DNA from 2 places in the Neobacillus niacini genome. Region 2 is predicted to be linked to the other one. Evidence: riboswitches for the same ligand, from Rfam matches in the RefSeq annotation. Region 2 holds a riboswitch; the other holds the start of a gene.
The links. A riboswitch is a leader RNA that binds a small molecule or an ion and turns the genes downstream of it on or off. The one in region 2 is predicted to bind lysine.
Positions count from the first base shown of each region.

Region 1: it holds a riboswitch for lysine, as region 2 does, so the genes downstream of both, dapA (4-hydroxy-tetrahydrodipicolinate synthase) here and ACN6MT_RS11835 (aspartate kinase) in region 2, are expected to answer to the same signal.

Region 1 covers NZ_CP183883.1:147,253-151,577, reverse strand. The annotation lists gene ACN6MT_RS00770 (hypothetical protein) at 1-425, opposite strand, end outside; gene dapA (4-hydroxy-tetrahydrodipicolinate synthase) at 621-1,499, opposite strand; lysine riboswitch at 1,627-1,807, opposite strand; gene ACN6MT_RS00760 (class I SAM-dependent rRNA methyltransferase) at 1,974-3,170, opposite strand; gene ACN6MT_RS00755 (M15 family metallopeptidase) at 3,401-3,904, opposite strand; gene ACN6MT_RS00750 (branched-chain amino acid aminotransferase) at 4,155-4,325, opposite strand, start outside.
Region 2 covers NZ_CP183883.1:2,462,156-2,466,480, reverse strand. The annotation lists gene ACN6MT_RS11840 (YslB family protein) at 1-171, shown strand, start outside; gene ACN6MT_RS11835 (aspartate kinase) at 341-1,561, opposite strand; lysine riboswitch at 1,681-1,859, opposite strand; gene uvrC (excinuclease ABC subunit UvrC) at 1,929-3,701, opposite strand; gene trxA (thioredoxin) at 3,830-4,144, opposite strand; gene ACN6MT_RS11820 (electron transfer flavoprotein subunit alpha/FixB family protein) at 4,310-4,325, opposite strand, start outside.

The sequences.
Region 1 (4,325 bases), 2.3 Mb from region 2:
CCAACTCTTTTATCAAGCCATTGAACAAACTTTTTCAATTGGATTAGGAAGTTAGCTGCTTCCTTCATAGCTGGTGAGATTGATATGTTTTGGGGATAAAAGTAATAAATGAGTTTTTCCCAGAATGAGGACCCACAGAGATCCCAAGAGGAAGGACAATCATCTTCTAAACAATCGGTCATAAATTTTGATAGAACCCGGAGAAATTCGTTGCGATTTTCGTCAGAGGGTTTTTCACGTTTGTATGCAATTAAGTCCTTTCCATAGTAAAAGACAAGACCTCGATTCCTCATTCCAAATTCAGAACTTGTCGCTAAGTCCATAAATACGCTCTTTCTTTCTTGTGGAGTTGTCATAGGAATTGCCCATGCGTTTATTTCCGGCATGTTTTTGTCTCTAGAATTTTTCTTTTTACTAATTTTCATAAATCGACCTGCTTTCAGAGTTTTTTAGGGGCGTAGCAGAGAGGGTAAATCAGGGGAATTGGATGTAACTATTTGTAGTATACAATTTTATAGGGAAGAGGATTATCATGAGAATTGTAATATTTGTGAATATTTGAATATTAATTTTTTGTAAAAAAGAACCTGCCCCACGAAGGGACAGGAATGATAATCAGATTAAACCAGGGTGTTAATTGGGAGTACTTTTTGCAGTGCACTCTTTTCTTCATCATTCAAGGGAATCATGGGAAGACGGACTTCCCCAACCTGGACACCTTGCATATTTAATGCAGCTTTTACTGGTGTAGGGTTAGGTGCTGCAAATAATGCTTTCATAATTGGGAGAAGGCTGCGGTGTAAAACAGCTGCTTCTTGAACACGTCCATTTTTAAATAGTGTAACCATCTCCTGCATTTGATTGCCAATGATATGCGAAGCAACAGACACAACACCTGCGCCGCCGATGGCTAGGACTGGTATAGTTAGTCCATCATCACCACTGTACAATGTAAATGTATCCGGAGTACGGCCAATGATTTCTGCCATGGCATCTAAATCGCCGCTTGCTTCTTTTACCGCCACAATATTACTAATTTCTGAGAGGCGGACAATGGTTTCTACGGAGATGTTGACGGCACAGCGTCCAGGAATATTATAAAGCATTATCGGTAAGGAAGTAGCTTCCGCAATGGCTTTAAAATGCTGAAATAACCCTTCTTGAGATGGTTTATTGTAGTATGGAGCTACGAGCATAATTCCATCAACGCCTGCTGCTTCTGCCTGTTTCGTTAAGCTGATAGATGCTCTCGTGTTATTAGAGCCAGTTCCAGCGATGACAGGCACCCTGCCGGCTGCAACCTCGACCACGAATTTAAATAACGCTATTTTTTCCTCTGTTGTTAATGTTGGAGATTCTCCAGTGGTTCCTGCAACTACTAATCCATCCGTACCATTAGCAATTAAATAATTTACTAGTGCTCTAGCTGCGTGATAGTCAATCTCTCCATGTTGATCAAATGGCGTCACCATAGCTGTTAAAACTTGGCCAAAAATCATCAAGCTCACCCTTTACATAATTTTTAATAAAAATTAGAGGTAGATCAGGTCAATCAATAGTAAACGCAAAAAAGCAGCAACGAAGGCTCGCTACTGCAGTAGAAACATAATTTAAAACCGTTCCTTTGCGTAAGATAGCCCTCCATATAGTCACCTATATGACAGTTCTGTATTTATTCAATAGCAGAACCAGCGGCATAGACAAATGAGATTCTAACCACTTCGGCAAATTCCCCTTTCCACAATCATCCTAGGACCTCATTATCCTCCTATTGCGTACTTATGGTCTTTGCGCCTCTATCCTCACTTCAAGGTAATGAAGTAAGAAAATATTTAATTATTAATAATAATAGCAGAAAATTCTATAAAATTCAAGAGCAAAGGTGCCCTGTCACCGTAGGGACTGCGGTGACAGGCACCACTCGTGGACACTGTCCGTGTGGGGTGGACAGTAAATTCCTATGAACTGGAACTTTATCCTATCTTTTTAATGAAAACTACTTTTAGGTAGTCCGATTCTGGGTAATGTTTATTGGTTCGGAAGTCGTCAGGAAGTGAGTATTCTTCCATTATTTTATAGCGTTTTTTTGATTCCTTAAAGGCTGTATCTATGAACCCTTTAAATTTGTCCATATTAAAAGAGCTAGAATTGGTGGATGCGAGGATCGTTCCGTTATCCTCCGTTATTGAGATGGCATCCTTTAACAGGTTTTTATAATCTTTTTCTGCACTGAAAACAAACTTTTTTGATTTTGCGAAACTTGGAGGATCAAGAATAACGACATCAAACAGTAGCCCTTTTCTTACAGCATATTTGAAGTAGTTGAATACATCCTCTACAATGATATCTTGATCCTCATATGCTATTCCATTCACTTGGAATTGCTCAATTGTTTTACGTTTGCTACGATTAGCAAGGTCGACACTTGTCGTTTTTTTTGCGCCACCTAAAGCGGAAAACACTGAAAACACTCCGGTATAGGAGAATGTATTTAATACCCGTTTCCCTTGTGTATACCTATCTCGTAATGCTTTTCTAACATCCTTTTGATCTAAGAATACACCGACCATAGCACTTTCATTTAAATAAACGGCAATATTGACGCCGTTTTCCTTCACGATAACTGGGAACTCTCCTCGTTTACCTGTGACGAAGTCATCCTCTTCAATGTATTTACCACTTTCATCAAAACGCTTTTTCTGATAGATGGCTTTATACTCCACTAATTCCTTCAATGAATCTATAATAAATTCTCGAAAATGATAAATGCCTATACTGTACCAGGTAATCAAGTAATAACCATCAAAGTAATCAATCGTTAAACCACCGATTCCATCGCCTTCACCATTAAACACTCGAAATGCTGTTGTTTCAGAACTGTTGTAAAAAAATTCTCTCTGATCGAAGGCAGCCTTCAAAGTCTTTTGAAAAAAGCTATGATCAAACGTTTCACTTTCTTTAGCGCTAAGCACCCAACCGAGACCTTTATTTTGCTTACCATAATAGCCTTTAGAAATAAAGTTGTTCTTTTCATCAACAAGGTTTATGGTGCTACCTTCTTCATCTAGAACATTAGGATTCATAATGGTGTCTTTTGTGATAAGCGGGTAGCCGCTTTTATATTTATTAACGAACTTTGATTTCACCTTTAACCTTACTTCTGTTCTCATCTCTTCATCCTATCAGTTGTATTTATTATTAGTATTGTTAACAATGTTTGTAAAATCAATAACTGTCAATCAATCATAACACTGTTTACGAGTGATGCGTATTTCGTCATCAAAATAAAGATAGAGGAACGCATAAAAAAAATCCAGGTAAACTGGATCTAATTTTCTAATCAGGACTATTATTTTCTAAAAAACGATGTATAGGCGAGGAAGGACCTCACTGTTTCCCTTTAATGGGTATCCGCCGTTAAGGATAAATCTGCCGGCCTTTTCCCGTTTTGCAGGTCTCCTAGTGTTAAGCCAAAATTCATTTGTAAGTGGGGATAGTCTTTAAATTGAGCCCAATCACCGCCCCATTCAAAGCCTAGGGCTTTTGCCATTTCTACCACTTCGCCCCAATCTGCTTTTCCATTTTGGTTGCCATCATATTGCATATCCCAAATAACATCTGCTGAGGGGGTTTTTATGGCAAAATCAATGGCAAGCCCAAAGTTATGAAACGATTCTCCTCCTCTTGCATGAGTTACAATATTTCCAGCCGCTGTTCGGCCTTGTTCATAAAGTCGATCTTGGACTTCCGCACTACGGAAGTCATCGGTTATCACCATCATAATTCCTTTATCAGCTGCTTGTTGGACTAACTGATTGCTCCGTTCTCTCACTACTGGATGAAGTTCCGTTGGCATTGGAGCAGTACCACCAATGTTAAAACGATTTAATATGCTGATGCCAATAGGGTTTTCTACAATGAATAAAATAATAAGACCTATAATGAATGTAAATAGTAGTCTGCCTTTCCAGTTAAGTCTCAAAGTCGTAGATCCTTTCTTATCAAAAGTCTTTCATAAACTAAGACGAGAACTAAAGAAGCAATGTTTCAAAAAATTGCCTTCCTAATTTTGTATATCCATATGCAGTTCCATACAGAAAAAGTCGTTCCATAAAAAAAAGATCCAGCACAACTGGATCTTCCATATCAGTAGTTTATCCTTCAATTTGAGTAACTTTCACTGTCCAATTAAATGGATCTTCTTTTTTCCCTAGCTGTATTCCAGTTATCTCATTATAAATAGCCTGTGATAGCTCACCAATATTATTATCGTTAATAACGATGGATTGGTCTTTCCAAGTTAGTTCGCCAACAGGGGAAATAAC
Region 2 (4,325 bases):
GTTTCGAGAGTCAAATCAAAAGCAGAACACTACTTCCAAATTGAAGCTGGCTTTCTCGCTCAACAAATCGAACTCCAAAAACAAGCCATCGCCGAAACCTTCGAACACCCAGTAAAAAAAGCAAACAAAGTCCTATTCACCGTCAAATGGGATCGTAAAGACACACTTTAGCATGCAGAAAAGCTTTCATCAGGACCTCCCGATGAAAGCTTTTTCTTGTTGCAGCTGGTGCTTCAGTTGGTACTTCAGTCGGTGCCTGTCACCACCCGTGGACACTGTCCACCTCAGGCGGACAGATTGGCAAAAAGTTTTCCTTGGAGTTGTCTCCAAGGAGGCTTTTTTAATCTTCTCTATTTAGTCCAAATGCTTGGTGCAGTACTTCTACGGCTTTTAGCATGTGTTTTTCTTCGACTACTGCTGAGACTTTGATTTCTGAGGTGCTGACCATTTTTATTTGAATTTGGTTCGCGGCTAGAACTTCAAACATTTTTGCTGCTACTCCAGGGTTAGAAATCATTCCTGAGCCGACGATTGATACTTTTGCCAGTTGATTTTCTGCGTCAAGCTGTTCATAGTTTAGTACATCCTTGCTATTTTCAAGGACTTTCAATGTCTCCATCAGGTCTTGGGTTTTAATAGAGAAAGCAAGATTTGCTGTTTCTGCTTCTGTTGTACTTTGAACAATAATGTCTACGTTCAAATGGTTCTCAGCCAGGGTTGTAAAAATGGTTGATAAACTTGTTAAAGAATTGGCAAGTCCTAATACACTTACCTTCGTAATTTCATCTTCAAATGCCACTCCACGGACTACAAGATTTTGTTCCATTGACGCTTCCTCCTCAATTACTGTTCCTTTTACTCTTTCCATACTTGAGCGAACCTCTAATTTGACTTGATAGTTTTTCGCAAATTCTACTGCCCTGGGATGGAGCACTCCAGCACCTAAATTGGCAAGCTCGAGCATTTCATCATAAGACACGGACTGTAATTTCCGTGCACTCTTCACATATCTAGGGTCAGTTGTGAATACACCCGTTACATCGGTATAAATATCACATTTATCAGCGTTTAGTGCAGCAGCAAGTGCCACGGCCGTCGTATCTGAACCTCCACGGCCAAGAGTAGTAATTTGACCATTTTCCGTAATCCCTTGGAAGCCTGCAACAATTACCACTTTACCGTCATCAAGCTGATTTTTTACCGCTTCTGTATTTATCGTTGTAATACGGGCATTTCCATGAACAGGCTCCGTGACAATTCCAGCCTGCCAGCCGGTAAACGAAACGGCAGGAAGATTCTGTTCATTTAGAGCCATTGACAATAAAGCGATTGTTACCTGTTCTCCCGTACTTAGGAGCATGTCCATGTCTCGTTTGTTAGGAGCCGCGGAAATTTCTTTTGCTAGATCCACCAGCTGGTCAGTTGATTTCCCCATTGCCGAAACAACCACTACAACCTGATTCCCTTGATCGGTTTCATCTTTTACTCGTTGTGCTACATTTAGGATTTTTTCTACACTTCCAACCGAAGTACCGCCAAACTTTTGTACAATTAAACCCATCTTTTCCCCTGCTTTCAGTTATAGGTTAAGAATCACTATATGTTTCCCCGCAAAAAAAATAAAAAAGCAATGAGAGGGCATCTCATTGCTTGAATACACAAAAAAATTCTGCGTCTACAATGTAAGATAGCTCTCCAAGGCATTAAACCTTGACAATCCGGCATTTATTCAATACAGGACCAGCAAAGAAAGAAATGAGACTTTCTTCACTTCGGCGACCATCCCCTTTCATGATTCATCACAGAAGCCCATCCTTCTCCGAATCATTACTATTGAAGCTCGCACCTCTACCTTCACTTCATTATTAAAAAGTGATAGTAATATAATTTTCAATCATTATAGCATAGCAAGATTTTTCTGACAATCACTATGATTGAAGTTTTTTAATTAATTCCTCTGCTACAGGAGCTGGAATTCCAATGGCTCTAAACTCGTCAAATGTAGCTTCTTTCATTTTCTTAACGGAACCAAATTCCTTTAACAGCTGCTTTTTACGTTTTTCACCAACACCTGGAATGTCGTCCAGTAGCGATTGAAACGCACTTTTTCCTCGTGTTTGACGATGAAAAGTGATCGCAAAACGGTGAACCTCATCTTGGATTCTTTGCAATAAATAAAATTCTTGGCTGTTTCTGCCGAGCGGAATAATTTCAAGTGGATTCCCATATAAAAGCTGAGAAGTTTTGTGCTTATCATCCTTGACTAGCCCAGCTAGGGGGATATCTAAACCCAGTTCGTTTTCTAAAACGTCTCTGACCGCCTCTACATGCCCTTTTCCGCCATCAATAATAATGAGGTCCGGAAGCGGAAGTCCTTCTTTCAACGCCCTAGAATATCTTCTTCTGGTTACTTCACGCATCGATTCATAATCATCAGGTCCCTTAACCGATTTAATCTTATACTTTCGGTATTCACGCTTATTCGGCTTCCCATCAATGAAGACCACCATCGCAGATACAGGATCCGTCCCTTGAATATTAGAATTGTCGAAAGACTCAATGCGATGCGGGGTATAAATACCCATAAGCTCCCCAAGGTTTTCAACAGCCTTTATCGTCCTTACCTCGTCTTTTTCGATTAGAGAGAATTTCTCATTCAATGCAATTTTCGCATTTTTAATTGCCATTTTAATAAGATCTTTTTTCTGACCGCGCTGAGGTTTTAGGACTTTAACCTGAAGAAGCTGTTCGGCAAGATTTAAATCAATTTCATCCTGAATCAAAATTTCCTTCGGTTTAATATGATTCGATTTTTCGTAAAATCGACCTAGGAAAGTAAGAATTTCTTCTTCTGGCTCATTGTAGATTGGAAACATGGAAACGTCACGTTCAATCAGTTTTCCTTGGCGTACAAAGAAAACTTGAACACACATCCACCCTTTATCGACAGCATAGCCAAACACATCGCGATCAGTAAAATCAGTCATCGTGATTTTTTGCTTTTCCATAATGGTTTCAATGTGGATAATCTTATCTCTGAATTCCTTTGCACGCTCGAAATCTAATTCTTCAGATGCACTGGTCATTTTCTCCGTTAGTTCTTTTTTTATCTCTTTAAATCCGCCATTAAGAAAACGGGTAATTTCGTCGGTCATTTGCTTGTATTGCTCTTCATGTACTTCATTTACACATGGTGCCAGGCACTGACCTAAATGGTAGTACAAACACACACGGTCTGGAAGGGTTGAGCATTTTCGCAATGGGTAGATTCGGTCTAGCAGCTTTTTCGTTTCATTCGCTGCCATGACGTTCGGATAAGGACCAAAGTACTTGCCTTTATCCTTTTTTACTTTTCTTGTAATGATGAGTTTTGGATGTCTCTCCGCTGTCAATTTAATAAACGGATAGGTTTTATCATCCTTCAGCATGACATTATATTTAGGATCGTATTTTTTGATTAGATTTAATTCGAGTAACAGTGCTTCGATATTAGATGAGGTGACGATATATTCAAAGTCCTCAATCTCATTGACGAGTCTAAATGTTTTACCATCATGTGAACCGGTAAAATAAGACCGTACACGATTTTTTAGTATTTTAGCTTTTCCTACATATATGATCGTTCCCTGACGGTCCTTCATCAAGTAGCAGCCAGGCTGATCAGGCAGCAGTGTTAATTTTTGTTTTATTATCTCATTCATACTAGCTGCTCCTCCCCGTCTTTATCTATCATAAAAATTTTAAAGCAAACTCCGCATAAAGAAAAGCCTGATTCTATTTCCAAAAATAAAAACCTTAGCCAGAGGAATCCAGCTAAGGTTATCAATTCTTAAACGTGCTTTTCTAATACACCAGCTAAAGCGTCTTTTGGCTGGAAGCCGACTACTTTGTCAACCACTTCGCCATTTTTGAAAACAAGTAATGTAGGGATACTCATAACGCCGTATTTAGCAGCAGTTTCTTGGTTATCGTCTACATCTAATTTAACGATTTTTACTTTCTCGCCCATTTCGGAATCAAGTTCCTCAAGAACTGGAGCGATCATTTTACAAGGTCCACACCATGGAGCCCAGAAATCCGCTAGAACAAGACCAGAGCCTGTTTCAGCAGAGAAATTTGCATCAGTTACGTTTGAAATAGCCATTTGTTTATTCCTCCTAAATAATTACTAATTTCTATCGAAAGTATAGCATTGTTTAAACCATCATGCTAATAATCTGTCTCGGATGTAATTTCCCCTAAAAAACGGTTCATATTCTGGCTTATTATATGTAATAAGGCGAACAGTTTCCACTGCTCGCCTTATTTATTATGAGTGAACCTTT